Regions from separate parts of the Micromonospora sp. NBC_00821 genome, predicted to be linked through region 4. Evidence: riboswitches for the same ligand, from Rfam matches in the RefSeq annotation. Region 4 holds a riboswitch; each other region holds the start of a gene.
What was found. A riboswitch is a leader RNA that binds a small molecule or an ion and turns the genes downstream of it on or off. The one in region 4 is predicted to bind cyclic di-AMP.

Region 1: linked by a shared signal. The riboswitch ahead of OHB44_RS11625 (C39 family peptidase) and the one ahead of OHB44_RS03645 (coiled-coil domain-containing protein) in region 4 are both predicted to bind cyclic di-AMP.
Region 2: linked by a shared signal. The riboswitch ahead of OHB44_RS01390 (C40 family peptidase) and the one ahead of OHB44_RS03645 (coiled-coil domain-containing protein) in region 4 are both predicted to bind cyclic di-AMP.
Region 3: linked by a shared signal. The riboswitch ahead of OHB44_RS26270 (coiled-coil domain-containing protein) and the one ahead of OHB44_RS03645 (coiled-coil domain-containing protein) in region 4 are both predicted to bind cyclic di-AMP.

The regions. Positions count from the first base shown of each region.
Region 1 covers NZ_CP108880.1:2,546,717-2,554,036, forward strand. Annotated here, with positions in the region: gene OHB44_RS11610 (acyltransferase family protein) at 1-352, shown strand, start outside; gene OHB44_RS11615 (hypothetical protein) at 445-867, shown strand; gene OHB44_RS11620 (hypothetical protein) at 1,001-1,771, shown strand; cyclic di-AMP (ydaO/yuaA leader) riboswitch at 2,056-2,196, shown strand; gene OHB44_RS11625 (C39 family peptidase) at 2,429-3,277, shown strand; gene OHB44_RS11630 (alpha/beta fold hydrolase) at 3,401-4,147, shown strand; gene OHB44_RS11635 (CDP-glycerol glycerophosphotransferase family protein) at 4,153-5,823, opposite strand; gene OHB44_RS11640 (bifunctional cytidylyltransferase/SDR family oxidoreductase) at 5,858-7,320, opposite strand, start outside.
Region 2 covers NZ_CP108880.1:297,056-304,375, forward strand. Annotated here, with positions in the region: gene OHB44_RS01380 (C40 family peptidase) at 1-179, shown strand, start outside; gene OHB44_RS01385 (N-acetylmuramoyl-L-alanine amidase) at 235-2,217, opposite strand; cyclic di-AMP (ydaO/yuaA leader) riboswitch at 2,453-2,588, shown strand; gene OHB44_RS01390 (C40 family peptidase) at 2,602-3,642, shown strand; gene dcd (dCTP deaminase) at 3,717-4,295, opposite strand; gene OHB44_RS01400 (pyridoxamine 5'-phosphate oxidase family protein) at 4,395-4,952, shown strand; tRNA gene OHB44_RS01405 (tRNA-Gly) at 5,208-5,281, shown strand; gene OHB44_RS01410 (DUF6924 domain-containing protein) at 5,382-5,807, opposite strand; gene OHB44_RS01415 (LD-carboxypeptidase) at 5,835-6,773, opposite strand.
Region 3 covers NZ_CP108880.1:5,781,090-5,788,409, reverse strand. Annotated here, with positions in the region: gene OHB44_RS26285 (1-phosphofructokinase family hexose kinase) at 1-179, opposite strand, end outside; gene OHB44_RS26280 (SRPBCC family protein) at 371-838, shown strand; gene OHB44_RS26275 (hypothetical protein) at 1,008-1,517, opposite strand; gene OHB44_RS26270 (coiled-coil domain-containing protein) at 1,659-2,723, opposite strand; cyclic di-AMP (ydaO/yuaA leader) riboswitch at 2,729-2,860, opposite strand; gene OHB44_RS26265 (cation diffusion facilitator family transporter) at 2,979-3,896, opposite strand; gene OHB44_RS26260 (HelD family protein) at 4,003-6,120, opposite strand; gene OHB44_RS26255 (alpha/beta fold hydrolase) at 6,228-7,199, opposite strand; gene OHB44_RS26250 (carbonic anhydrase) at 7,294-7,320, shown strand, end outside.
Region 4 covers NZ_CP108880.1:768,047-775,366, forward strand. Annotated here, with positions in the region: gene OHB44_RS03635 (helix-turn-helix transcriptional regulator) at 35-370, opposite strand; gene OHB44_RS03640 (carbonic anhydrase) at 599-1,333, shown strand; gene OHB44_RS03645 (coiled-coil domain-containing protein) at 1,390-2,409, opposite strand; cyclic di-AMP (ydaO/yuaA leader) riboswitch at 2,414-2,544, opposite strand; gene OHB44_RS03650 (YibE/F family protein) at 2,711-4,081, opposite strand; gene OHB44_RS03655 (heavy metal translocating P-type ATPase) at 4,444-6,492, shown strand; gene OHB44_RS03660 (metal-sensitive transcriptional regulator) at 6,499-6,795, opposite strand; gene OHB44_RS03665 (heavy-metal-associated domain-containing protein) at 6,890-7,099, shown strand; gene OHB44_RS03670 (hypothetical protein) at 7,113-7,320, shown strand, end outside.

The sequences.
Region 1 (7,320 bases), 1.8 Mb from region 4:
CACCTGGGGGATCGGCTTCGCGGGCTGGCGTGGCCCGGCCGTGGTGCTCGGCTTCCTGGCGGCGAACCTGATCCTCGCCGGGCTGCTGCACCGCTTCGTCGAAACCCCGATGATGCGCCGGCTCGCGCCGCGCCGTGCGGCCCGTCCGGCGCCCGTCCCCCGACAACGGGCGGCCGGCGGCGACGACGCTCGGGATCCCGGAAGCAGCGCCCGCGACGGGGCCGACGGGGCCAGCCAGGCCGGCGACGGCGACGCTCGGGATCCCGGAAGCAGCGCCAACGGCACTGTCGACGGACCTGCCGACGAGGTCGGTCAGGCTGACGGTCGATCACCGTACGTCGACCTGCGCTGACAACGTCCACCCTGGTCAACGGGGTCGGCGCGGCGTGATCCGACACGCCCGTGGTCGGTGCGCCCGGGTCGGCGCGACGGTAGCGTTGGGGCGTGCTTCCGGTCGCGTTCACCTGTCCGCTGTGGTGGGTGGCGCGCTGGGCGACTCGGGTGCTGACCAGCCTCGCCGTCGTCGCGGCCCTGGCGCTCGGCGCAGGCCCGGCCACGGCCGTCACGCCAACACCCGGCCCGGTGCCGACGTCGAGCGCCGTGCCGGCCTCGGCCGCCGCCGGGTCGCTGGCGGCTTCCTCCCGGCACTCCTGGGCATCCAGCGCGGCCCGCCCGGCCGCGGCGACACCGCCGGAAGCCGCAGAGGAGTCGGCCCCGACCTGGTCGGTCCACACGCCGGTGGCGCTCTTCGGTGATCAGGGCACCATGGCGGCCGTCGTGCTGCCGGTCGGCGCGGCCGAATCTGACCGGCTGCCCCTCGTCGACGGTACGGGCGGTCGGGCTTCGCGGGCCCCACCCGCGCGCTGAGCCACCGGGACGACCGTCCCGCCACAGCGCCCTGTCGACACACCCGCTCCCTGACCCGCCGACCCGTGGCCCACAGTGGCCCGCTGATCGGCGCGGCTCCCCATCGCACTGCTCTCTCCCCGAGGTGCCGACCATGGAGACCGTCGTCTTCTACCAGTTCGTGACCGAGATGCCGCAGGCCGCCGCCATCTGGTCGACGCTGTTCCTGCTGACCCTGGGCCTGCTCACCGTGCTGGCCGCCCGCCCCGAACGGGACCTCCCCACTGACGACCCGCTCCCGGCCGGGCCCACTCGTCGGGAGCTGGCCGCCGCCGAGGCTGTCGACCTGCGCCGCTACGCCGAGGAGGTGGCCGTCGCCGCGGCCCGTGCGGCCATCACCGCCAAGCGGCGGCGCGCCGCCTGGCTGACCGCTCAGGAGCAGATGGAGCAGGCCTGGACCGGGTACGACGAGGCGGACACCGCCGCGCGTCGCTTCGCCGGCGCCGGGGCGCTGCCTACCCCGCAGACCTCGCACACCCCCGCCGAGTACGCCGCCCGGGAACGCTATCTGCACCGGGCGGCGATGGCGGCGTACTGGCGGGGCGACCTGACCATGGCGCAGCTGGGCGACGTGTTCGGGCACCGGCGCGGCTGGGATCCCCGGCGACACCCGGTCGAGCAGGAGGTGCTGATCAGCCGGGTGGTCCGCGATGCGCGGCTGGCCGACTACCAGGTGGCCGCCGACAGTGAGCGGGTCGCCTGGCGCGACGCGGAGTTGGCCGCCTCCTCGGCCCGTGCCCTCGCCGAGGAGGCGTACGCGGCGGCGGCCCGGCTCCGCCCGATCCTGGTCCCCGCGCGCCGCACCGTGGCCGGGGCGTTGCGTCCCGCCGTCGTGGCACTGTGGCGCCCGGCCCGGGTGGGTTGAGCCCAATCCGTGATGTGAGGCCGGTCACCCAATCGGAAAATCCGACGTCCGACGCGTTCGGTGGGATTGTTCCCGCGATTGTGGCCGCGTTCTTTACGGCCTGTCCGGTTGTCGCCCGTAGGCGTCACCGTAACCGGTTGTCCCATCGAGTCACGTCAGCGGCAATACGCGCAGAGATTGTCGCGCCAATTGGGGTTTACGCAGGTGAACCTTGCTTGGCAGGGCGTTGAGACGCCAGTAGTGTCGTCCCGTCCGGTGCGGTAACCGATCGCAAGACGCGACGCCGCATCGACCCGCTTAATCGTGATCAACGAACCGGGGACCCACCAGTAAGTCCGGGGTGAATCCGCGAGCCACGGCCCGCGGTAGGGCGTCTTCCCGCCCGAATCCGTCAGCTAACCCGGTAGGCGGTGTCGGAAGGAGTCCCATCCTCGTGCAGCACCTTTCCACCCCTCGGCTGTTCCCTCGCCTCCACGGCGCGGCGGTGCACCCGCTCATTCGTCCCGTGACGGTGAGCTGACCCCCGGGTCATCGCCTTCCCCGCCCGGCCGCGCCGGGCGTTCCCCTGAGCGGTTCACCATCCGCGGACCACGGTCCGCGCGCTGGCGCCTGCCCGGATACCGGTCCGGCCCCGGTGTGCCGCTCTCCCCCCGATCCGTGGAGGACCCCGTGAAGCACACCCTGCAGCGTCAGCTCCGCCGCCTCGCCACCGAGCGCCCGTACCAGATCGTCGCCGCCTCCGCCGCTGCCCTCGCGATCGCCACCACCACCGGCGCCCTGCTCACCACTGCCGACGAAGCCCCGGCCGGCCAGCGCACCGCGACCACTGTCGCCGAGATGCGCAGCGACCTCACCGCCTCCCGCGGCGAGGCTCGGGACGCGTCCCCCTCGGCCAGCGCCGCGCCGACCACTGCCGCGCCGGCCACCAGCGCCGCGTCGCCCGCCGCCAAGGCCAGCAGCAACCCGGACCTCACCCGGAAGCCGGAGCGGCCGAAGCCGCCCGCGACCAAGGTGCTCGACTACGACTACGAGGCGCAGAACACCTACTACAACTGCGGCCCGGCTGCCACCCGGAACGCGCTCAGCGCCGCCGGCATCGACCGCACCCAGGAGGACCTCGGCGCCGAGCTGGGCACCACCGAGATGGGCACCAACTCGGCCGAGGACACCACCCGGGTGCTCAACGCCGAGGTGAAGGGCTCCCCGTACCGGACCCGGATGTTCCCCGGAGCGCCCAGCCCGGCCCAGATGGACCGGCTCCAGGCCGACGTGGTGAAGGCCATCACCGACGGTCGGGGCGTGGTGGCGAACGTCGTCGGGGACGCCACCGACACCGACGGCGGCTGGCACTCCTACGGCGGCGGGCACTACATCGCCGTCGTGGGCTACAAGGACAACGGCCGCACCGTTCGGATCGCCGACTCGGCGAACCCGGCCGACCCGTCGTACTGGATCACCACGATCGACCTGGCCAACTGGATCACCAGCCGGGGCTACTCCGCCTGACCCGGGCACGCTGACCGCCGCGGGCGCCGTCCTCCACAAGGGGCCGGCGCCCGCGGCGTTTGTGCGCGCGGTCCGGCGTCGACGGCTCTCGTACCCGACAGTGAACCGTGGGAGACTGCGGCCGTGGTGGAGAAAACGGGTGGTCACGTCGGCCGCAGGCGGGTCCTGCTGCTGCTGCACGGCATGGGAGCGACCGGGGACGTGTGGTTGCCCTGGGCCCCGTACCTTGAGCAGCACTGGCCCGGTCGGTGGCTGGCACCGGACCTCGCCGGCCACGGCTGGGCGTCGCCGCTGCCGTCGTACTCCTTCCCGGGCTTCGCTCAGCAGATCGCGCAGGCCCTCGCCCCCGATGACCGGCTGGTAGTGCTCGGGCACTCACTGGGTGGGGTGGTCGGCCTGGTGCTTGCCGCCCGCGACGCCGGAACGCCGGTGGACGCGGTGGTCGGGCTGGGCATCAAGGCACTCTGGTCACCCGCTGAGCTGGCCCGCGCCGCCGAGGTGGCCGCCCGACCGGTGAGCTGGTTCGCCAGCCGCACCGAGGCGGCGCGCCGCTACCTGCGGGTCTCCGGGCTGGCCGGCCTGGTCCCGCCGGATGATCCGGTGGTGGACGCCGGGCTGCGCCAGGTCGACGGCCGGTGGCGCCTCGCCATGGACCCGGCCGCCTTCGCCGTCGGCGAGCCCGACCTGGCCGCGCTCCTGGCGGCGACCGACGTGCCGGTGGTGCTGGCGCGCGGGGAGAACGACCCGATGGTCACCGACGAACAGCTCAAGGAGTACGGCGTACCGGTGGCCACGCTTCCGGGTCTCGGGCACAACGCGCACGTGGAGGACCCGGCGGCGGTGCTGGCGCTGCTCGACCCGTACCGCTGATTCGGTTACGCCGGTGTGGACGCGGCCAGTGTCTGGGCCGGTGTCAGCTCCCGGCGGGCGGCGGTCAGGAACGCCTCGGCGTACGCCTCGGCCGGGAAGTCACCCAGGTAGTGGCGGCGGGTGGCCCAGCGAGCCTCGGCCAGCGGGTCGGTGTCCAGCAGGGCGGTCAGCACCTCGTCCACGTTGGACATGTCCCGACGCAGCACGTAACCCGACCCGGCCAGCGGGAACCGCTCCACGAACCGGTCGCCCTCGTCGCCCATGTCGGTGACCGCGTACGGCTTTCCGGAGTAGAGGAAGTCCGAGATCACGCCGGACACGTCGGAGACCAGCGCGTCGGCGGAGTTGACGCACTCGGTCAGACTCAGCTCCCGAGCCGCCGCGCCGACCACGTGCTGGCGGCCGGTGCGGGCCCGGTCGGCGACGAGCAGTTCGGTCAGGCGGCCCAGTTGGCGGGCCGATGCCGGGTTCTGCGTGGTGTACGGGTGGGCTCGCAGAATCACCGTCGCGCCGCGCTCCAACAGTCGGCGCAGCAGGCTTTCGGCCACCGGCAGCGAGCAGTAGTCGGCGTCGGCGTGGTGCCCGGTCCAGGTCGGCGTGTAGAGCACGGTCGGGTGCGCCAACCCTCGTGCGGGCTCCGGGCGTACCTCGATCGACTCGACCTGCGGGCGACCCACCACCACGAACTTGTCAGTCGGGATCTGCACTCCGGCGCGGGCGTACCTGTCGATCGCCGCCTGCCCGGCCACGAAGATCCGGTCGAAGATCCCCGACACCGGGTTGGCGCTCGGCGCCTTGTCGCTGTCGCCGTGGTGCAGCTGGATGTGGGTGAGCTGGGTGAAGCGGACGCAGTGGCTGTTCTTCGCACCGTGGTTGACGTAGAACGCCGCCCGCAGGCTCGGCACCAACGCCTCGTCCATCGCCCCCAGGGTGGGGCAGTAGACCACCGGCGCGTCGGTGGCCGCCGCGATCGGGGCCAGGAACTCCGGCTCACGCAGCACGACCAGGAACGGCCGGCCGATCCGTTGCAGGTACGGCAGCCACATGGTGACCTGGTATTCCGAGCCCGGAGGCGCGGAGAAGTAGAGCAGGAACTCCGGCTGGTGCCGGCGCAGCGCTGCGGCCACCGACCCGCCACCGGCGCGCGGCCGGAACCGTCGCCGGGCCAGGTCCAGCGCGACCGCACCGGCGCCCGCGCCGACCAGCAGGCTGGCGGCCAGCGCCACACCGGCCGGGAGGGCGAGCGTGGCGGCGAGCGCCAGGGCGGCGAGCAGCCCGAGCAGGGCCGTGCCGAGTTGGTCGGCGATCAGCGGCGTCCAGGCGCGTACCGGCAGATTGGCAGTTCGGATCTCCAGACCGCCGGCGGTGCGCAGCGGCCCCACCAGCAGCACCAGCCCCAGCAGGACCAGCCCGGTGGCGACCAGCGCGAGGTTGAGCCCGTCGTCCAGCCGCCGGGAGTAACCGACCAGGATCGCCGCGGCGATCAACGCGGTCTCCGCCACCAGGTCGGCGCTGGGCCGGATCCGCTGCTCAGCGGCCGAGGCGGCCAGCGCGGCGACGGCCAACGCCAGCCCCCAGCCGGTGGCGCCGGTCAGCGCCAGCACGACGAAGGCCAGCACGGCCAACCCGGTGGTCAGGCACCGGGCGGCCAGCTTTCGGACCAGGTCGCCGCGCAATGTCGCTCCGTTCGTGGTTCGGCAGCCGTCGGCGTCAGTTGGCGGACGTCGCGCCGGCCGGTGCCTCGACCCGACCCGACCCGGACTGCGCCGGCACGCTCGGCGTGGGCCCGTCGCCGGGTGCCCGGCGTACGTCGATCACCTGACCGGTCAGGTCGGAGATCAGCACGTCCAGCGACGACTGGGCGACGGCCTCCGCGGCGAGCAGGGTGTGCTCCGGCTCCTCGCCGAAGGCCCGCGTCCGCATCGGGGTGGCGGTGCGCTCCGGGTTGATGCAGTTGACGCGCACGCCCACGTCGGCCCACTCGTCGGCGAGCGCCTGGGTCAGGTTGACCAGGGCGGCCTTGGTGGCCGAGTAGAGCGCGTAGCGGGCCCGGCCCCGGGTGTAGGAGCTGGACGTGTAGAGCAGCAACTGGCCCTTGGTCTGCTGGAGGTACGGGAGGGCCTGGCGGGCGATGGTCACCGGGCCGACGAAGTTGACCTGGAGCAGCCGGTCCATGGTCTCCTCGTCCATTTCGGCGAGGGCGCCCTTCTCCAGGATGCCGGCGGTCACCACCACGTGGTCGATCCGGCCGGTGGCCTCGAAGGCGGTCGTCAGCGCGGCCTCGACGTCATTGGCCCGCTCCACGTGGGTGCCGGTGCTGGAACGGCTGAACGGGAAGACCTGGGCACCGTAGCGGCGGGCCAGCTCGGTCAACTCGTGGCCGATGCCGTAGCTGCCGCCGAACACCACGATGGTGCGGCCGGTCAGCTCCTCGCTGTAGCTGCGGTGGTCGGTCAGTCGGGGGGCCTGCGCGGCGGCGAGCTGGAAGAGCTTGTCCGCCAGGTGCACGTCGACCGGGTGGGTGACCTTGATGTTCTCGTCCGAACCGTCGATCACCTTGATCGGGGTGCCGGGAAGGTAGCGCAGCACCACGCCACAGTCGTCGGTGGCGGCGAAGTCCGGGTCGTCCTCGGCGATCTGGTACGCCGCCCGGATCGTGGGGGAGCGGAACGCCTGCGGGGTCTGACCACGGCGAAGCCGAGAGCGCACCGGGATGTCGGTGATGCAGTCGTTGTCGTCGACCTGGATGATCGTGTCCGCGGAGGGGATGGCCACGTCCACGGCGTCGTAGCTCCAGAGCGCGTTGACGCACTCGCGCACGATCCGGCCGCTGAGCAGCGGGCGCACCGCGTCGTGGAAGAGGATGTTGCAGTCTTCCGGGCCGACAGCGTCCAGGGCGATCCGGGTGGTGGCGTTGCGGGTGTCACCGCCCTCGATCACCTTGGTGACCTTGCGCAGGCCGGCCTTCTCGACGATCTGCTGGGCGTCCTCGACGTGGCCGGTGGCCATCAACACGATGATCTCGTCGATCTCCGGTGCCGCCTCGAAGACCGCCAGGGTGTGCTCGATGATCGGCTTACCGGCGATCTTCAGCAGCTGCTTCGGGATGCCGAGGCCCAGCCGGGTCCCTGTGCCGCCGGCCAGAACCACCGCCACTGTCCGCGAGGGCCGCC
Region 2 (7,320 bases), 470 kb from region 4:
AGGCCATCTCGCGAGGTGACGCCCGCCCCGGTGACCTGGTCTTCTTCTTCTCCGGCCTGAGTCACGTCGGGCTCTATCTGGGCAACAACACAATGGTGCACGCGCCACGTGCCGGTAAGCCGGTGCAGGTGTCCAGCATCAACACAATGCCGGTCGCCGGGTTCCGCAGACCTGGCTGATCCACCTCACGCGACACGAAGGCCCCCGGTCACCGACCGGGGGCCTTCGTGGTTCTCAGCGGGGCGCGCCGACCGGGGACGGCAGGAGCTGCACGTCGGCGAGGTCGACGTACATGATCCGGTGACCGAACTGGATCTGCGCGTACCGGTTCTTGCCGCGAATCACCGTCCAGTCGCCGGACGAGGAGCCGTCGAACGTGCTGGCCCGGTAGTACTCGCCGGCCAGCACCGCGCCGACGGCGTACCGCTGCCCGGCGGCCAGGGTGTATTGCAGCGGCGAGATCGCCTGGTAGGGCACCCCTTCCGGGTACGCGGACTGCTCCGGGTACGCCCGTCCGTAGACCGGAACTGTGGTCCGTCCGGGCTTCGGCGTGGCCACGATGCCGACGGTCCAGCTGGCGGTCGGCGCGGACGCCGGGTTGTGGAACCAGGCCCGCTGCCCGAGGTACCAGATCGCCGTCCAGTCGCCCTGCCGTCCGGCCAGCGCGTACGTCTGCCCGGCTGACGCCCGGGCCCCGTGGTCCGACACGGCCATCGTGTTCGGGCTGCCGTCAGGGCGGAGCGCGATGTCGTTGACCAGCGGCGCGTCCGCGGACGGTGCGCTGCGCAGCACCACAGCGGAGGAGCCGCGTGGCGCGCAGGGCACGCCCGGGGTGACGCAGTCGGTGAACGCCGGCTGGTTGGTGACGTAGTCCGGATCGATCCGGACCATTCCGGTGGCCGGGGTGCCGGTGTCCAGTCGAGGCGCGTGCAGCAGGTCGAAGTAGTGCGTCCAGTCCCAGTACGGGCCCGGATCCCAGTGCATTCCCCGCACGGTCGAGGGGATGGTGCCGGGCACGTTGTCGTGACCGATGATGTGTTGCCGGTCCAGTGGGATGCCCAGCCGCAGCGCCAGGTGCCGGACCAGCTTCGCCGAGGTCCGGTACATCGCCTCGGTGTACCAGGTGCCCTGCGCCGCGAAGCCCTCGTGTTCCAACCCGATCGACTTCGCGTTGACGTACCAGTTGCCGGCGTGCCAGCCGACGTCCTTGGTCTTCACGTGCTGGGCGATGTGCCCGTCGACCGAGCGCAGCGAGTAGTGCCAGCTCACGTAGGTCGGGTCCTGGACCAGTTGCAGGGTGGTGGCCCAACTCGCCTCGGTGTCGTGGATGACTATGTACTCGATCTTCTGCCGCGTGGGCCGGTCGGAGAGGTCGTGGTTGCCGTAGTCCCCGTCGCCGAACGCCTCGTAGGGCGCCGGGATCCACTCGCAGGAGATGGTGCGCGGGCACTCCACCCCGTCCGGGCGGGCCAGGCGGCGCAGACCCAGCCGGTCCAGCCAGGAACGCTCCGGCCGTACCGCGCGGGCCAGCAGGGTGATCCGCTGGCCGTCGTCGGTCACCCGGGCCTCGCCCGCGCCGATGGTGGTGAAGACCTCGTCGGCGAAGGCCGCGGCGGCGTCGGCGCTGTCCGCGCCCGAGTAGCGGGCCACCGCGCCGTACCAGGCCGCCGGGTCGGTGTCCGCGCCGACCGGCGCGCCCAGATCCCTCTGGTACGCGCTCAGCAGCGCGGCCCCACCCCGGATGTTGAGGCCCGCGTCGGTGCGCAGTGCCTCGGGAGTGGCGCCGGTCAGCGTGGCGGCGGCGTCGACGGTCTGCAACGCGGCGGTGGACGGCGCGGGTGCCTCGACCGGTCGGGGCGCGGGCACTCGGGCGGGACGGGAGTCGTCGCCGCGTGGGTCCTCGACGCCGGCGTCGTGGTGGCCGCGCCCGGGTAGGGCGGCCACGTGCCGCGCGTCGGTCAGGTGCATCGGACCGTAGCCGCCACTGGTGCTCGGCGTGCCGGCGTTGGTGTCCCAACGGGACTGCAGGTAGGAGACGCCGAGCAGCACGACGGCCGGCACGCCGTACTCGAGGGCCGCTGCGGCGTACTGCTGCTGGCGGTCGGTGCTGGGCGCGGCGGCGGCCGGGCCGACGGAGAGTGGCACGGTGGTCGCGGCGGCAACCACTGTGGCGGCGAGCAGCGCGCGCCAGCCGGTCGACAGGGTTGGATGGTGCATCGAACCCCCTAGATTCTCGCGGAGTGAGGTCAGGTCACCATCGCGCCGTCCGGGAGGTCACGTCAATACCTTTCTATCTATCGAAGTGGATGGAAAGAATTCTTCACACACTGTCGGTGACGTCGTCCAATCCGTACGGAGTGTCACCGCCGCACGGGTTGCGGATCGGTAACAGGCGTCTCTACTCTGGTCATTTGTCGGCCCGACAGCAGCTCCGCCCAACCTGGGCGGTAACGGACCGACACCGCCGAGTCGTTTCCGAGCGAACCGGGGACCCAGGTCCCTCGGGGTGAATCCGCAGCCATTGCGGTAGGGCGCCGACTTCCCGCCCGAACCCGTCAGCTAACCCGGTAGGCGGTCAGGAAGAAGGAGTACGGAACCCCGGTGGCACTCCATGCCCCGCGGCCGTCGTCCGAGCGGTCGGCATCAGCCGGCCCGGCGTCGATAGTGCCGCGCCCACGCTGGTCCCGCTTCACCACCGCACTCGCCGCGCTGGCCGGCATCGCCGTCGTTCTGACCGGCAGTGCCACTGCGGCCCACGCCGACCCGTCCGTCGCCGAGATCGAGCGCCAGATCGACGCCGACTGGAACAAGCTCGAACCGATCATCGAACGGCACAACGCCACCCGCATCGACCTCGCCGCGAAGCGCAAGCAGGCAGACGCGCTGGCCGCCCGGATCACTCCGCTCGAGCGCCAGGTCGACGCCGCTATGAACAAGGTCAGCGCCCTGGCCGTACGCGCCTACAAGGGTGAGAACGTCTCGACAGTCAACGCCGTGCTGGGCAGCCGGTCGCCCAGCGAGGTGGTCGGCCAGCTCGAAATGCTCGACCGCTTCGCGCACAACCAGCAGAAGGACGTACGCCAGGTGGCCGACCTGCGCGACCAGTTGGCCGCGCAGAAGGCGCCACTGGACGAGATGGTGGCCCAGCTGACCCGCACGGAAGCTCAGCTGGCGGCGAAGAAGAAGCAGATCAACGACGAGATCGACCGCCTGCAGAAGCTGCGCCTCAAGGTGTACGGCAGCGGCGGCGGCGGTCCGCTGCGCCCGGCGCCCTGCCCGGGCAGCTACCCCGGAGGCGGCGCGGGCACCGCTGTCAAGTTCGCCTGCGCGCAGATCGGCAAGCCCTACGTCTGGGGTGCCGAGGGCCCGAACTCGTACGACTGCTCAGGGCTGATGCTGGCCGCCTGGGCGAAGGCCGGCGTGTCGCTGCCGCACAACGCCGCCGCGCAGAGCCGGGTGACCAAGAACGTCAGCAAGGGCGACCTGCGCCCCGGCGACCTGGTCTTCTACTACAGCGACATCCACCACGTCGGCATGTACGTCGGCGGCGGCTGGGTGGTGCACGCCTCGCAGGCCGGTCAGCCGGTCAAGATGAAGAAGGTCGACGACGGCCCGATCCACAGCTACGGCCGTCCAGGCTGACAGTGAGTCATCGAAGGGCCCGTCGCGATTCCGTCGCGGCGGGCCCTCGTCGTCTCGGTCCTGGCTGCTGAACCTCAGCGTGTTGGCCAGGTGCGCCAGTGCTGCCAGGCGCGGCTGGGTGTCGGCCCCCGCTGGCCCTGGTAGCGCGACCCGTAGACCACCGAGCCGTACGGGTGCTCAGCCGGCGAGGAGAGCCGGAAGATGCAGAGCTGCCCAATCTTCATGCCCGGCCAGAGGGTGATCGGCAGGTTCGCCACGTTCGAGAGTTCCAGCGTCACGTGACCGGAGAAGCCCGGGTCGATGAAGCCGGCGGTGGAGTGCGTGAGCAGGCCGAGCCGGCCCAGGGAGCTCTTGCCCTCAAGTCGGCCGGCGAGCTGGTCGCCCAGCGAGATGACCTCCAGCGTCGAGGCGAGCACGAACTCCCCCGGGTGCAGCACGAACGGCTCGCCGTCGGGGACCTCGACCGCCGAGGTCAGGTCGTCCTGCTGCATCGCGGGATCGATGTGGGTGTAGAGGTGGTTGTTGAAGACCCGGAACAGCCGGTCGAGTCGGACGTCGATGCTGGACGGTTGGACCAGGGTGGGCTCGAACGGCTCCAAGCCCAGCGTGCCGGCCTTGATCTCGGAGACCAGGTCGCGGTCGGAGAGCAGCATCGGACCACCATAGCCGCGTTGCCAAAAGTGGCCGGATTCGGTGCCGGTGACCAGCGCGTCGAGGTCGCTGCTCGTACATTTGTTCGATAGAATGCCCACATGGCTTCCTGGTCCGAATTCGCCGCCGACGAGCCCCGACTCGCCGACGGGATCCGCGTTCTCCTCCAGCAATACGGGCCGGGCTTCGGCTATCTGGCCACGGTCCGTGCCGACGGCGGGCCCCGCGTCCATCCGGTCTCTCCGGTCATCACCGCCGAGGGGCTGTTCTGCTTCATCATCGACTCGCCCAAGCGCCGCGACCTCGAACGTGACGGCCGTTACGCGCTGCACTCGTTCCCTGCCGAGGAGAGCGACGACGAGGCGTACGTGGCGGGGCACGCCCGTCCGGTGACCGATCCGATCCGGGTGGCGCAGTTGGCGCAGAGCGCCCGGGCCGAGCCGCAGGTCGACTGGCGGCTCTTCGAGTTCACAGTCGACGTGGCCATGCTCACCCGCCGCGAGCAGCACATCGCGGGCATTCCGGGCCTCGCACCGAGTCGGCCGGCCGTTCGGGTCTGGCTCGACCCAAACGCCCCGTTGGCGGTGGCAGCGCCCCTCGCCGTCCCGCAGGCGCGCCCGACCCGCCTCAGCCGTGACGTCCAGTGCACTGCCGCCTGACCACCGCCGGCAGATCACCGGTGCCGGCTCCGTCGTAACGGAGTCGGCACCGGGTCGTACGCACCGGCCCGGCACCCTGCCGCCCGCGGTGATCAACTCGACTTCAAGGAAGTCGCGGTGTCCCAGCGCTCCGGATGCCCCGACTTCCGGAAAGCCGAGTGGATCAACCCCGTACGGAGGGGTACGCGGACACCTGCGGCCGGCGGGGGTACCTGGGTGCACGGGCTCGACGACTCGGGTACAGTGGTGCCGCTTGCGGGTGTAGTTCAATGGCAGAACATCAGCTTCCCAAGCTGACAGTGCGGGTTCGATTCCCGTCACCCGCTCCACTGCGAAGGCCCTGCCCAGGACGTGAGTCCCGGCCAGGGCCTTCGACGTTCACGGTCAAACGATCAGGCGCGTGTCATCAGCCGCTGCTTTTCCAGGTCGTCAAGTCCCCTCGAAGCCCCGGTACGTTCCGGACTCGTCGGCGGCGTCGGCGAACTCGGCGAAGTCCATGTTGGCGATGGTGAGGTTGGCCGAGACGTCCGGATACCAGCGGGGCGGCACGTGGAAGGTGCGACCGGGCTCGCGGCTTAGGTCGACGGCGAGCAGCGGGCGTTCGACGTCGATCATCGTGGCCGCGTCGGCCACGAACAGGTAAGGGAGCCAGTCTTCATCACTGATGGGGGCGTTCGCGTCGATCAGCTGCTTGACGGTCGCCTTGCTGTAGGCGGGATCGTCGACGAAGGTCGCGCTGTAGTAGCAGTCCCACCGGCGAAACTCTTCCTTGACGGCCTCCCACGTGCTGTCGTCGGTGAAGTCGGTCCGGAGCACAAGCGATGCGAGGTCGTCGGGTTGCGGCAGAGGGGGCACGACGAAGATCCTCCACCCCGCCAGGCCCTATCGGTAGTCGGCGAAGATGCGACGTTGCACGCCGTCGACGGTGACCGGGCCGCCGTGGGGGAGAACCCACTGTGGTCTGGTGTGGCCGAACGGAACCCCGACGCAGATGACCGCCTCGGGGTTGTAGCGGGTCACCACGTCGACGACAGTGTCGCGCTGCTGCTCGCGAAGTCGCGCACGATCCTCGGCCGGGGGTCGACGGGTGTGGTCGGAGACCGGCGGACGGGCGACCAGGACCGCGTCGACGGCGCTGAGAAGACCGCGTTCACCCAGTGACCGGACGATCCAGCCAACCTCGCGGGCGGGGAGAAGCTCCTCCGACGTCTCGATGATCAACACTCCGCCGTGCAGGACCTCCGGCGGAAACGGGAAGCGTCCCGCCGTCAGGATCCACTGGATGACTTCCAGGCAGCCACCCCAGGTGGGGCCGGTGACCGCGCGGGACGGCCCGTGCCAGCTCCACGGCTCCGTCGGTTCGCGCTCGCCGAACGACTTCAACGCCTGGGGATCTGCCCAGTCGATGCCGACGTCCTCGGACTCACCCGGGTCGGTGATCTCCAGTCGTTCCCCGGTGAGCAACGCCGCTCGCAGTGACCGGACGTGGATGTCGTCGACGGCAGGCCCGGGGCCGAGGTGCACCTGGGAGGACCCGCCGTAGAAGCTGGCGATGCCGAGGCCCCAGAGCCAGTGGTGCAGGTTGGTGTTGTCGCTGGTGCCGAGGAACGGCTTCGGGTCGGCTCGGGCCAGGTCGGCGTCCAAGTGGGGGATGACGGTGATCTGGTCGTCGCCGCCGACGACGGCGAGAATGCCGCGTACCTGGGGGTCCGCGAAGGCGGCGTTGATGTCCGCCGCCCGCGCTGCCGCGCTCGCGCCCACCTGGCGGGTGGTGGGGTATTCGACCGGAACGAGGCCGGTCAGGTCGGCGAGCCGTCGCATGGCCTGCTCGTGGATCCCGGGATAGGCACCGGCCGCGGCGAAGGACGGTGAGAGGACCGCGAGGTGGTCCCCCGGGCGTGCCTTCCGAGGACTAACAAGCTCATGCTCCATGTCGAGATCCAACAGGTGCGTGAGCCCGTACGCATCTCAATTCGAGGGCTGTGGACGCGCACGCCCGAGGCGTTTCAGCACCAGCGTGTGACATGCGTAGATCGTTCTTTCGGCGGCGAAGTAGGGCTCGGCCGCCTCCAGTCGGGGCACCTCCACGCCCAGCCTGCGCCTCCGCCAGGGTGTCGCGACAGACCGCGCGCAGCTCCTCGGGGTTGGCGTGGGCCTCCATGACCAGGCGCATCGGCGGGAAGTGCCTGAACAGCCGGGCCATTGCCGGTGCTGCCAGCCAGACGGGCGCGGTGAACGGAAGTAGCTCGCCGCGGTGCCGCCGCAGATCGACGCCGCGAGCCTCGACGGGCCGCAGGAGTTCGCGGGTGGCAAGGATCGCTTCGCGTACGTTGCCGGGCGTCAGCTTGGACAACGAGCCCAGCTTCAG
Region 3 (7,320 bases), 2.2 Mb from region 4:
CCGATCTCCCCGCCGAGGGCGGCGCAGAGCACCACGTCGACTCCGAGGGAGATCACCATCCGGGCCTGCCAGACGCCCTGCCCGCCAGGGTGCAGGTGCAGCTCGGGGTGGTCGTTGGGCTGGTCCACGGTCACCGTCAGCTGTGGAGTGGGCGCGAAGACCATCACGTGCCCACTCATCGGTCGTCGCCGTTCATGCTGGCCGCCCTCCGGCATCTTCGGGGAAGATTTCGCACTAACCGACCTTAATGGCGCAGGTGGTGGCAGGTCGTCGCATCGGCCGGGTCCGGCGCGGCGCCGAGGGCCCGGGGGCGTTGCCAGCCAGACATCGGTACGGGACGATCGAGCGACAAACGACGGCGGGAGACGGTGTGCGCAGCAGCGATACCTTCAGCTACACCGTCCAGGCCCGGTGCTCACCCGCCGAGGCGGCAGCGTTGCTCAGCGACCTGACCCGGCAGGGCGAGCTGCACCCGCTGATCGTCCGGGTCCGCCGGGTGCCGCCCCGGCCTGGCGCCCAGGCCAGCTACACGATCAACGACCGGTTGGCGGCCGGTCCGCTGCGCTTCCGGACCACCTACCACGCGGACGTGCTGATCAGCGAGGCCGACGAGATCGTCATGGTGGCCCGCCAGTGGCCGGCCACCACAGTGCGCAACCACACCCGGCTACGCGCCGAGCCGGACGGCCTGGTCCGCATCGACGTGGAGATCACCCTGACCGCGCCGACGCCGCTGTTCCGCTACGCGTTCCGCCAGGCCCAGGCCGCTCACCTAGCCCTAGCCACCCGGCTGGGCGCGGCCCTCGACCGCACCGGCACCCCGCCAAACCCGACCTGACCCGCGCCGCGTCGCCCCGCCCGCCGCCCCGCCGCCCCGCTGCGTCGATCTTGCAGTTTCGGTTGTCTATATCGGCGTAATGCCCCATATGTCGGGACAGTAAGTGCAAGATCGCGGAGCAGGGCAGATCGCTTGCGCTTGGTGCGACGTGCTCAGCGGGGGGTGGCGTCTAGATCGTGGTTGCTGCGCGATCACGGCTCGTGCGGGCCGGCCGGGTGGCGGGACGCCGGCCCCAGGGCTTGTAGGTGGACAGCACCGTCGCGATGATCATCAGGCTGGTCGACACCGCCGGCGCGATGACCAGGTCGGCGCGATCCCGGGCAGGCAGAGCTGCGCCGACCGCTCCGGCGTGGCGCAGGTTCGGGGTGAGCAGGAACAGCACCAGCCCGACCATCACAGTGGTGAGCACGAGCTTGACCAGCACCCAGCGGTGGCGCAGCAGGCCCCACGGGGTGAGCAGCGAGCTGGCGACCCCGATCAGCCAGACCAGGACGCTCAGCGGCGCGAACAGCACAGTGCCGACCAGGGCCGTGACCGGATAGACCACAGCCGGGTCGGCGCCCCGCTGGACGGCGATGCCGAGGGTGAGCAGCACCAGGTCGGCGCCGAGCCAGCCGAGCGAGGTGACGAGATGCAGGGTGAGCAGCGCCTTGCGGGTGGTGGGTCGGATCCGAGGCATACCGCGATGCTTCCCGCCGACCGCTGCCGGGTCGTCCGACGATCGACGACATCACGGGTACGCCCGGCGACGTAGCCCCGCCCCGGACACACGTGATGCCTGTGAGCCACCGGATGACTCACAGGCATCACGACGCGTGGGTCAGTAGACCGACAGGTGTACGTGGTTGGTGTGGTCGGTCGACGGGGTGCCCTGCGCCCCGCTGTACGACTTCCACCCGCTGCTGGGCAGCCAGATCTGCCTGTACCAGATCACGTAGAGCACGGCGAGCCGGTCGGCGTTGCGGATGAAGTACGCCGCCAGGTTGTTGCCGTACGTCTTGTCGCCGCCGGTGGCGTTCCCGCCGAAGCCGCCCTTCTGCGCCGCGAAGTCGCAGGCCCGGCCCTTCGGGTGTTCGCCGGAGCCGCTGGGGCGGTGGCACGAGACGTAGCGGGTGAATCCGGCGGCCTTGGCCTGGTTGAGCGCGTGCAGGGTGCGCGGGGTGATGCAGCCGTTGGCCGGCGTGGGGTCGTTGACGCTGCACGACTCGGAGGGCCAGGAGCCGTCGGAGTTGCGCGGTGCGGCCTTCGCGTTGGCGCTGGAGGTGCCCCGGTTGGAGCCGCCGTCGGCGGTGGTCTGCGGTTTGGGTGTGGTGGCCACTGTCAGGGCCCGTTCGGCCTGCTCCTTGCGCTTGGCCATCACCGCGACCTGCTTGCGTTGTTCGTTGATCTCGCCGTCCAGGGCGACCCGGGTGCGGTTGGCCTTGTCCTTGCTGTCCAGCAGGTCGCGCAGCACCCGGTCCTCGTTGGCCGCCACCGCGTCCAGCGCGGCCGCCCGGTCCATGAAGCCTTCCGGAGTGTTGCTGTTGAGCAGCGCCGACATCGCACCGAGCCGGCCGGTGCGGTACGCCACCTCGGCGATCTCGCCGACCTTGCCGTTGCGCTGGTCGATCTCACCCTCGATGGTCGTCAGCTGGGTGGCGAGTTGCTTCTGCCGTTGCACCGAGGTGTCCAGGGCGCGCTTCGCGTCCAGGTAGCCCTTGCTGGCCGCCTCGAGTTGGGCCCGCAACGCCGGGGTGCCGCCCTCCTCGTCGGAGTCGGGTGCGGCGGCCCGCAGGCCGGTCGGGGGAGCGGCCGAGGCGGTGCCGGCCGGAAGCGCGACGCCGAGGGCGAACATCGCGACGATCAGGGCCGCCAGTCGGGCGGCGGGTGGTCGTGCTGGTGCCACTGCGCATGTCCTTCCGTCAGCCGCCGACCGGGTTAGCTGACGGGTTCGGGACGGAAGATCCCTACCGCTGACGCGGATACACCCCAGGAACATGGTTCCCCGGTTCGCCCAGTTGGGCGATTAGGCGGCGACCGCCACCGGCGCCGGGAGGGCGCCGCCTGGTGGAGGCCGGGACCGAGCCTACCGGTGCGGGTGGGGCCGCTGCAGCCGATGTGACGGACGGTGCGTGCGTCACCACGGAAAATTACGGATCCGTCACCATTCGATGGAGCCACAGGCTCCAGAAGCGGCGCCGGGCTCAATCTGCAACGTCGCGTGCTCGATGCGGAAGTCGTCGTGCAGGGCCGTACGCGCCGCGGTGAGCACCGCGCCGACCTCCGCGCCGGGTGCCATGGTCAGGTGGGCGGAGGCCACCTCCATGCCCGAGGTGAGCGTCCAGACGTGCAGGTCGTGCACCTCGACGACACCGGGAACGGCGGCGAGCCGGTCGTGCACGGCGGTCACCTGGAGGTGCTCCGGGGCGGCCTGCACCAGGATGCGGATGGCGGCGCGGGCCAGCCGCCAGGTGCGCGGCAGGATGAAAACGCCGATGGCGACCGCGACCAGGGGGTCGGCCCACCACCAGTCGGTGACGGTGATGAGCAGCGCCGCGCCGATGACGCCGAGCGAGCCGAGCAGGTCACCGAGCACCTCCAGGTAGGCGCCCTGGAGGTTGATGCTCTCGCGGGCCCCGGCGCGCAGCAGCGCGAAGGCGGCGATGTTCGCGAGTAGGCCGAGCACGGCCACCGCGAGCATCGGGCCGGCGATGACCTGGTGCGGGTCGCCGAAACGGCGGATCGCCTCGATCACCACGTAGATCGCGACGCCGGAGAGTAGGACGGCGTTGGCCAGCGCGGCGAGCACCTCGAGCCGGTAGAGCCCGAAGGTGCGCTGCGGGTCGCCGGTCGCCCGCCGGGTCGCCGTGATGGCGGCGAGCGCCATCCCGATGCCGAGCACGTCGGTGAACATGTGCCCGGCGTCGGAGAGCAGGGCGAGCGAGCCGGTGTGCAGGGCGGCCACCGCCTCGACCACCATCAGGGTGGCGAGCAACCCGAACGCCGCCCAGAGTCGACCTCGGTGCTGGTGTGCGGCATTGGCGACGGACCCATGGTGGTGGTCATGACCTGCGCCCACGAGAACCACCTTCCGCCGCTGGTCGGGACCCGGTCAAATGTATGCTCACATCGCTATGTGTGCAAGTGTACGGGCAGCGCCGTCCGCTGGTGGCGCTCCGCACACGTCAGCCGGTCGGGTCGATGGTGGTGAGACGCTGGGTGGCCCGGGAAAGCGCCACGTACAGGGTGCGCACCCCGGCACCCGGATCTGCCCGGATCTCGCTCGGGGCGACCAGCACCACCCCGTCGTACTCCATGCCCTTGGCCTCCAGGCTGGTCACCACCTGCAACCTCGGCGCGCCGAGCGCGCCCAGCCACCCGGCGACCTCGTCCCGGCGGGGGACCGGCGTGATCACCCCGACCGTGCCCTCCACCTCGGCCAGCAGGCCGGCGGCGGCCTCCACCGTCGCGGTCTCCAACCCCGTCGCGGGCACCACCAGCTCCACCGGCTCGACCCCGGTGGAGCGGACGGCGGTCGGCAGCGGCAGGTCCGGGTAGAGCCGACGGATCTCCGCCGCCGCCACCGCGAAGATCTCCGCCGAGTTGCGGTAGTTGGTGGTGAGCGTGAAGTCGTGTCGCTTGCGCCGGCCCAGCGCCTGGTCGCGGGCCCGGTCCAGCTCCTCCGGATCGCCGGTCCACGCGGTCTGCGCGGGGTCGCCCACCACGGTCCAGGAGGCCAGTCGGCCGCGTCGACCGATCATCCGCCACTGCATCGGCGAGACGTCCTGCGCCTCGTCCACCACCACGTGCGCGTACTCCCGGTAGTCCTCCGGGCGTTCCCGGGCCGCCGCGCGGGCGGCCCGCTGCCGTTCGCCGAGCGTGCTCAGCTCACGGACGCCGCCGGCGAGCTGGAACGGATCGCGTCGCGCGCGGGCCGGCTGCGCGGGCTTACCGAGCAACGCGTCCAACTCGTCAAGCAGCGCCACGTCGGCGATGGTCAGCCCGGCCGAGTCCAGGTTCCGGTACGCGGCGTTGAGCAGCCGGATCTCCGCCGAGGAGAGGATCCCCCCGGCGTACCGGCGCAGCCGGTCCGGCTGCGCCAGCCAGCCGAGCACGTGCCGGGGGTGCAGCCGAGGCCACCACGCCTTGAGGAACTCCCGGAACTCCGACCGTTCGGCGATCTCCGCCTCGAAGGCCGGTTGCTCCGGCAGCCGACCGCTGCTCAGCTCACGGGCCTGCGCCCAGAGCGCGGCGAACACCCCGTCGAAACCGGCCCGGCGCACCTCGTTGCGTCGTGCGCCGCGTTGCAGCGCGCGATCCCGGATTCGGTCCAGCGCGGCCCGGTCCAACCGCAGCAGCGTGCCGCGGTAGAGCAGCCGCAGCTCACCCGGGCCGCCCGGCACCGCGTCGCGGGCCGCCCGCTCCAACACCCGGCGCATCCGCAGCGAGCCCTTCACCGCCGCCACCTCGGGCGGGTCGGGGCGGGTGGCAGTCATCCCCGGGAAGAGGGTGCCCAGCGAGTGCAGGGTCGCGGTGTCCTCACCGAGCGACGGCAGCACGGAACCGATGTACTCGACGAAGACCGACGACGGGCCGACCACCAGGATGCCGCCGCCGGCGTAGCGGCTGCGGTCGGAGTACAGCAGGAACGCGGCCCGGTGCAGGGCGACAGCGGTCTTGCCCGTGCCGGGGCCGCCCGCGACGATCGTCACGCCGGAACCGGGCGAGCGGATCGCCTCGTCCTGCTCCCGCTGGATGGTCGCCACGATGTCGCGCATGCCCCGGCCGGTGGCCTTGGACAGGGTGGCCAGCAACGCGCCGTCACCGACGACAGTCATCCCCTCCGGGGCGGCCGTCGGGTCCAGCAGGTCGTCCTCGATCCGGGTGACCCGCTCGGCGCGGGACTGGATGGTGCGGCGCCGCACCACGTCCAGCGGCTGTGCCGGGGTGGCCTGGTAGAAGGCGGCTGCGGCCGGCGCGCGCCAGTCGACGACGAGCGTGACAGCGTTCTCGTCGCGGATCCCCAGTCGCCCGACGTGCAGCACCTGACGGTCGCGCAGGTCCAGCCGACCGAAGACCAGCCCCTCGTGCTCGGCGTCCAGGGTGTGTCGCCGCTGCGCCGCGTGGAAGACCATCGCGTCGCGCTCGACCAGGGCGCCGTGCGTGCCCACCCGAGCCATCCGGTAGCCGTCACGCTCGGCGCGGACGGCCGACTGCCGCAGTTCGGCCAGTCGGGCGTACACCCGGTCGAGGTGTCGTTGCTCGACGGCGATCTCCTGCTCCAGGCCGGTCTGGTCGGTCAACGCACGCTCCTTCAGAGGTCGCCGGCAGGCGGCGGGAACCGCGCGGGCCAACCGAGAAGAGTACGGCCCTGGGCCCGACCCGCCGCGCCCGAGGTGCGCGAACGTGCTCAGGCACCCGCCTCGGCGGGGGCCGTGCCACGGTGAGTCGGCGGCGGTGCGCCACGGTGAGTCGGCGGCGATTCGGCGAGCACCCGTCGCAGCACGCCGCCGAGCGCGGCGTTGACCTCGTCCGGACGCTCCATCATCAGCATGTGCCCGGCACCCGGGCAGACGGTCAGCTCGGTGGCCGGCAGGGCCGCCGCGATCGACTCGGCGCACGGCGGTGGGGTCAGCCGGTCCCGGTCGCCGACCAGGGCGGCGGCCGGCAGGTGGGCCAACGCGGCGAGGGTGTCCAGTCGGTGCTGGGTGCCGATGGAGGCGCGGAACCCGCCGATCGAGCGCAGCGAGGCCCGAGCCACCGCCGACGTCACCAGGCGGATGTCGGCCGGCTCGCAGCGGTCACCGAAGAGCATCCACCGGATGCTCGGTTGCAGCGCGTTCAGCAGCGCCCGGGGCGCACGCCACGAGCCACACCGGGCCAGCACCCCGGCGCCGGTCGTCTCGGCCAACCGGATCAACCGGGCGATCCGCGGCGAGAGCCCGTAGACGGTGTGCGTGTGGCCCTCGGCGGTGGTCGAGACGAAGACCAGGCCGGCGGTACGGGCGGCGAAGTGCGCGGGGTGGCGGTGCGCGTACTCCATGATCGTCATGCCGCCCATCGAGTGCCCGACCAGCACCACCGGGCCGGTCGGCGCGACCGCGTCGATCACCGCGGCCAGGTCGTCACCCAACTGGGCGACTGTGGCCGTGGGCAGCGCCATGCAACTCGACCGACCGTGCCCCCGTGCGTCGTAGGCGACCACCCGCACCGCATCGCCGAACGGCGGTGCCGTGAGCGCGTCGACCTGCCGGTGCCAGGCACGCCCGTCCAGCGTCCAGCCGTGCAGCAGGATGGCGGTGACCTGGGCGTCCGTTGGACCCGTCGCCTCGACGTTGAGCCGTACGCCGTCCGGCAGACCGACCTCGAACCGCTCCGGCATCGCCACACCTCCCCAGGGCCGCCCAGTACCACCAGCACCTCCGATACCCGGCGGTAACACCGGCTACCCGCCATGACACCACGCCAATCGCGCCGTGCCGAAGATTCCCGACCTCGCCCGT
Region 4 (7,320 bases):
CGTGACCGTCGGTCAGCGGCCCCGGTGACCGGGGTCAGGCCCGGGGCTCTGCCTTCGCTGGGGGAACGTCGGCGAACAGCGCGAGCAGGTCGCCGACCTGCCGGTCGGCCTCGGCGGGGTGCCGGAACCGGCCGGCCGGGTTGAGGGTGTATTCGTTGCGTCGCCCGACCCGGGTGCGGTGCAGGTAGCCGCCCGCCTCCAGGTCGGCGACGATCGCCTGCGCGGCCCGTTCGGTCACCCCGACCTCGGCCGCGACGTCGCGTAGCCGGGCGGTCGGATCGCGGGCGATGGCCAGCAGCACGTGCCCGTGATTGGTGAGGAACGTCCAGTTCCGCCCGCCGCCGGTGTCGTCCGTCACCGTGCTCGCCATCGTGTGACCGCCTTTCCGGATGTCCGCCTGCCCTCGCGAGAGTCTGGTCCGCCCTGCCTCGGGAAGGTTGCCCAGGGTGCGGCCGGAGTCAACGTATGAAATCTAAATCACGCATACCTTGACGCATCTTACGGTGCGTGTGACGGTGGAGCACGAGCCAGCGCCCGCCCGCCCGGCCGGCGGAAAGCCGGCTTGACCAGGGCAGACGCGTCGAGACGAGGTGCGGGGATGAGTCATACCGGAAGCTCCGGCGGTCAGCCGGGTCCGCAGCGGACCACCGACCGGGCCACCGCGCTCAGCGAGCCGACCCGGGCCTACGCCGAACTGGTCGCCGGCAACCGGCGCTTCGTCGATGGCGCCCCACGCCACCCCAACCAGGATGCCGGGCACCGGGCCGCCGTGGCCGACGGGCAACACCCGTTCGCGGTGATCGTCGGCTGCTCCGACTCGCGGCTGGCTGCCGAGATCATCTTCGACCGGGGTCTGGGCGACCTGTTCGTGGTTCGCACCGCCGGGCACACCGCCGGCCCCGAGGTGCTCGGCAGCGTCGAGTACGCGGTGACAGTGCTCGGCACCCCGCTGGTGGTGGTGCTCGGCCACGACTCGTGTGGTGCGGTGCAGGCCGCCCGGGAGTCCGCCGCGACCGGTACCGCACCGAGTGGGCATCTGCGCGCGGTGGTCGACGCCGTGCTGCCCAGTCTGCGCCGCGCCGCGTCCGAGGGCGTTGACGACATCGACGGCATCGTGGACATCCACATCGCCCAGACCGTCGAGACGTTGCTCGGGCAGTCGCCCGTGCTGGCCGACGAGGTGGCGCTGGGACGCTGTGCGGTGGTGGGGGTGTCCTACCGGCTCGCCGCCGGAGCCGTGCGCCCGGTGGCCGCGGTGCCGGCCGGCTTCGCGACGGTGGAGACCCCGGCCTCGACCGAGTCGACCGACCCGGCCGCGCCTGCCACCGTTTGACGCGTCGAGGGCCGCTCCGCGTGACGCGGAACGGCCCTCGACGGGGATCGTGCGGGTCAGAGCAGCGACATGTGGACGTGGTCGGTGTGGTTCGACGGCCCGCTGTACGAACTCCAGCCGGTGGCCGGGAACCAGATCTGCCGGTTCCAGATCACGTAGTAGATGCCGAGCCGGTCGGCGTTACGGATGAGGAACGCGGCGACGTTGTTGCCGTACGTCCGGGTGTCGTTGTTGTGCCACGGGGAGAACCCGCTCTTCTGCAGCGACCAGTCGCAGGCGCGGCCCTTCGGGTGCTCCCACGGACCGCCGGGGCGGTAGCAGCCGACGAACCGGTTGAAGCCGGCCGCCTTGACCTCCTTGTACGCGTGCAGCGTGCGCGGCGTGACGCAGCCGGACGTGGTGGGGTCGTTCTCGCTGCACGACTGGGGCTTCCAGTCACCGTCGGCAGTGCGACCCGGGCCAATCTTCGCGACCTTGGAGGTGGCATCCACCAGGCCGCCGGTGAAACCCTTGCCGCCGACGAGGGAGAGCGCCTTGTCGGCCTCGCTCTTGCGCTTCGCCATCAGGGCGGTCTGCTTCTGCTGCTCGCGGACCTCCGTGTCGAGGGCCAGCTTGGCCTGCTCGGCGCGGGCCTTCACCTCGTTGACCTCGGAGAGCTTCTTCTCGTTGACCATGTTTATCTCGTCGAGCAGCCCGGCGCGCTGGACGAACGAGTCGGGAGCGTCGCTCTCCAGCAGCATCGCGACCGCGCCGATCCGGCCGGTCCGGTACGCCTGGGCGGCGATCTGCCCGACCTGCGGCGCCAGCGCGTCCAGGTCGGCCTTGGCGCGGTTGACCTCCGCCGCCAACTCGCCCTGCCGCTTCTTGGATTTGTCCAGCTTGGACTTCGCGGCGGAGTAGTCGCGGTTGGCCTGCTCGATGACGTCGTTGAGCAGCTTGGGCTCGCCGTCCTCCTCGTGCCCGGACGGTGTGGGGTTCGTCGGGGCGGCGTGCGCCGGGAGCGGCCCGGCGAGCACGGTCAGTGCGGCGATCACGGCCACCACGGGTGTCAACCAGCGGCGTAGGGGTGCCGTCACAATGTTCCCTTCCGTCGACCGCCGACCGGGTTAGCTGACGGGTTCGGGGCGGAAGTGGCCCCTACCGCTGACGCGGATTCACCCCAGGCACCTGGGTCCCCGGCTCGCCGGTTGGCGATTGGGCGGTGGCACCGCAGGCGCCGCTTCGCGCCTTCATCGGTAACCGGCAGCGAGGTTACCCGAGAGTCGACCGGCTGAGCTATGCCTGGATGCCGACCAAAAGCGTCATTTCGCCATAGCGTTGAGTGACCAGTGGCGCGGTTCTCAGGGTGGATGCCCGATCTGGTCACGCTGAGGAGTGTCACCATGCCGTATCCGTGCTCCTGTTCGACTCCGGCCACCGGTCGGTGGCCTCGGATGGGGGTGCGGTCCGCGTCCGGTCCGGCTCGTCGGAGCCGGCCGTACGCGGTGAGCTGAGTGCGGCCAGAGCCTCGCTGCGGTCCGGCTGGGGCCGGGGCGCGGGAGCGCCGCTGGACGGCGTGGCATCGCCGCGCCCGGCGGCGGTCACCACCGCTGCCAGCCCGGTGGTCAACGGCACGGCGGCGATCAGACCGAGGGTGGCGACCGCGCTGCGGACGATCTCCTGCGCGAGGAACTCGCTGGTGAGGATCTGCCCGATCGGCCGCGAGTCGGCGGTGAGCAGGAGCAGCAGGGGCAGTGACGCGCCCGCGTACGCCAGCACGATGGTGTTGACGGTGGAGGCGATGTGCGCGCGGCCGACCCGGGTGGCCGCACGGTACAGCTGCAACCGGGTCAGCCCGGGGTTCGCGTTCGCCAGTTCGGTGACGGTGGCCGCCTGGGTGACCGTCACGTCGTCGAGCACCCCGAGCGATCCGATGATGATGCCGGCGAGTAGCAGACCGTGCAGGTCCACGTCGCCCTGGAACATCGACAGGGTGGTGGCGTCTTCGCTGCCGAAGCCGGTGAGGTGGGTCGCGGCCGTGGCGATGGTGGCGAGCACGCCGGTCAGCACCAGGCTGCCCAGGGTGCCGAGTACCGCGACCGAGGTCTGTGCGGTGACCCCGTGGGTCAGATAGAGCACCACGAACATGATCAGGGCCGCACCGACCACCGCCACCAGCAGCGGTGACCTGCCGGCGCTGATGCCCGGCAGCACGAAGGTGAGCAGGATGGCGAAGCTGGCGGCCAGCCCGGCGAGCGCTGCCAGACCTCGCCACCGCCCGAACGCGACGATCGCGGCCGCGAAGACCACCGCCAGCCACACCATCGGGGTGCCGCGTTGGTGCTCGGCGATGTTCCAGTTGCTGACCGTGGGATCGATCGGATCGGCCAGTTCGACCAGGACGACCTCGTCGCCGACCTCGACCCGGGGTGCGCCGGGCCCGTCGGGCACCGGTGTCCGTACCTGCTGGCCGGCGGTCGGCCCGTCGTCCACCCGGACGTCGACAGTGCCGCACCGCCCGTCGCCGACCCTCGGTGTGCCCTCCGGAACCGACGGTGCCGGCGGGCACGGCTCGCTCACCACCCGGGTGACGGTGCCGGGGTGGCGCGGCACGTCCGCGCCACCATCGGTCTGCGGTGACCCGCCGCGGGGCCAGAGCAGTAACGCGGCCAGCACGGTGGCGACGAAGAGGGGTACCACAGTCACGATGAGGATCCGTCGCACCCGTGGCGGGGCGGACGGAGCGGGGTGAGTGTGGTCGGCGGCCAAGGTGAGACTCCCAACGATCCGGTGCGGGATACGGGTCAGCGGGCCGAGCGGTTCACCGTGGCGGTGGAAACGCGGCGGACGGCGGGGCGGATCGCTGCCTGACGACCGCTTGATCACGGACGGTCAGTGCTCGGCCCGGTCGGCCGGGGACGACGCCACGACGGGGCGGCGCCGGTGCCCGACTGTGCAGCGGCATTCGGAGGGCCATCGTGGGAGATGCTAGCCAGCCCTCCTGGGGGTTGCAGGTCGTGGCGGAGTGTCGGGCGGCCGAACCGCTCGCGCGGCGGCCTCCGGGGCGGCATGTTGGAGCCATGCCCGCTCCGTCACCGCCCGACCCGGATCGCCAGCGACGCGCCGAGCCCATGCCGCACGGCAAGCACCCCGGGCACGCCGGGCACGACAAACACGCCGGGCACGACAAACACGCCGGGCACGATCCGGCGTTGTTCCGCCGCCGGTTCTGGGTCTGCCTGGTGTTGACCGTCCCGGTGGTGTTGACGAGTCGTCTCGTATCGGATCGGCTGGGCCTGACCGGGGACGACGGCCTCCCCGGCCAGGCCTGGGTGGGGCCGGTGCTCGGCTCGGTGGTGTTCTGGTGGGGCGGTTGGCCGTTCCTGGTCGGTGCGGTCAGGGAGGTGCGGGACCGGGCGCCCGGGATGATGCTGCTGGTCGCGATGGCGATCACCGTCGCGTACGCCGCGTCCCTGGCGACCAGCGTCGGCGCCTTCGACCTGGACTTCTGGTGGGAGTTGGCCGCGCTCGTCACCATCATGCTGCTCGGGCACTGGCAGGAGATGAAGGCCATCGGGCAGGCCCGGGGAGCGCTCGCGGCGCTCGCCGCGCTGTTGCCGGACGAGGCCGAACGGGTGGCGGCGGACGGGCGGGTCGAGGCGGTGCCGGTGACCGGTCTGCGGATCGGCGACGTGGTGCTGGTCCGGCCGGGGGGTCGGGTGCCGGCGGACGGCCGGGTCGTCGAGGGCGGCGCCGAGCTGGACGAGTCGATGATCACCGGGGAGTCGCGGCCGGTCGCCCGGTCGACGGGCGACCGGGTGGTGGCCGGCACCGTCGCCACCGACTCGGCGATCCGGGTGCGCGTCGAGGCGTTGGGTGAGCAGACCGCCCTCGCCGGCATCCAGCGGATGGTCGCGCAGGCCCAGGCTTCCGGTGGACGGGCCCAACTGTTGGCCGACCGGTTCGCCGCCGCGCTGTTCTACCTGGCCACCGGCACCGCCGTGCTGACCGTGCTGGTCTGGACCGCGCTCGGTCAGCCGGACGAGGCGGTGGTCCGTGCGGTCACCGTCCTGGTGATCGCCTGCCCGCACGCGCTGGGTCTCGCCATCCCGCTGGTCGTCGCGCTCTCCACAGCGCTCGCCGCGCGGTCCGGGATCCTGGTCAAGGACCGGTTGGCCCTGGAACGGATGCGGACCGTCGGCGCGGTGCTCTTCGACAAGACCGGCACGCTGACCCGGGGCGAGCACGGGGTGACCGACCTGGTGGCGGCGTCCGGCGTCGAGCGGGACGAGGTGCTGCGGATCGCGGCCGGTGTCGAGTCGGAGAGCGAACACCCGTTGGCCAGGGCGATAGTGGCGGCCGCCGGGAGCGCCGGGCCGGCCCGGGCGGCCGGGTTCCGGTCGCTGCCGGGCCGCGGTGTGCAGGCGACAATCGACGGTACGGAGTACGCGGTGGGCGGGCCGGCGCTGCTGCGCGAGCTGGGCCTTCGGCTCCCGGCGGAGCTGGAGGCCGCGACCGGGCGGTGGTCGGCGCGGGGTGCCGCGGTGTTGCACCTGGTGCGGCTGCCGGACGCCGTGCTCGGTGCGTTCGCGTTGACCGACGAGGTGCGTCCGGAGGCCCGGCGCGCCGTCGACGAGCTGCGTGCCGAGGGTGTCCGCACCATCGCCATGATCACTGGTGACGCCCGGCCGGTGGCCGAGGCGGTCGCCGCCGACCTGGGCTTCCGACCTGGCGTCGACGAGGTCTTCGCCGAGGTGCTGCCGGCGGAGAAGGACGATCGGGTGGCCGAGCTCCAGCGGCGGGGGTTGGTAGTGGCGATGGTCGGTGACGGGGTGAACGACGCACCGGCGCTGGCCCGGGCGGACGTGGGGATCGCGATCGGCGCGGGCACCGATGTGGCCATCGAGTCCGCCGGGGTGGTGTTGGCATCCTCGGACCCGCGCGGGGTGGGGGCCGTGGTCCGGCTGTCCCGGGCGTCGTACCGGAAGATGCGACAGAACCTGGCCTGGGCGGCCGGCTACAACGTGGTGGCGCTGCCGCTGGCCGCCGGGGTGTTGGCCTGGGCCGGCGTGGCGTTGAGCCCGGCGCTGGCCGCGGTGCTGATGTCGGCGTCCACCATCGTGGTGGCGCTCAACGCGCAGTTGCTGCGCCGGGTCCGTCTCGACCCCGCGCCGGACTGAGCCCGCTCAGCCGCGCTTCATGAGCCGGCCGACCGCCGCCATCATCTCGGTGGCCATCTCGTCGGCCCGACCCTCGGCGGCGCCCTCGTGCATGCAGTGCCGGGCGTGCCCGTCGAGCAGCCCGAGGGCCACTTTGTCGAGGGCGGCCTGGATGGCCGAGATCTGGGTGAGCACGTCGATGCAGTAGCGGTCGTCGTCGACCATCTTCTCGATGCCCCGGACCTGCCCCTCGACGCGGCGGAGCCGCGCGAGCAGCTGGTCCTTGCTGGCGGTGTATCCGCGGATCGGGGTGGGTGCGGTCATGCCGACAAGGATAGCGTACCCCCAGGGGGTATGGTACGGTCGGTTCTGTTGAGATACCCCCACCGGGTACCGGTACCGCGAAGGAGACGATCCGATGGTCGACACGACGTACCAGGTTCAGGGCATGACCTGCGGGCACTGCGTCAGCGCGGTGAGCGCCGAGGTCGGTGCCATCGCGGGGGTGCGCGACGTCCAGGTCGACCTCGCGGCCGGCCGGGTCACCGTCAGCAGTGATCAGCCACTGGACACCGCTGTTGTCCGAGCCGCAGTCGACGAGGCCGGCTACGACCTCGTCGACGCGTGATCGGCGGGCCAGCGTGCGCACCGTGACGAGACTGGCCGGGTTCGCCGTCGGCCTGGCGGCGATCTTCGGCACGACGTACGGGGTCGGCCGGGTCGTCGACAGTGCCCCGGTGGTCGAGGGCCGACACGACGGCGATGCCGCCCATGCGACGGGCGAGCACGACGAGACGGCGGACCGGCTCCCCGGCGGGCTGCTCGTCTCCGACCGGGGCTACACCCTCG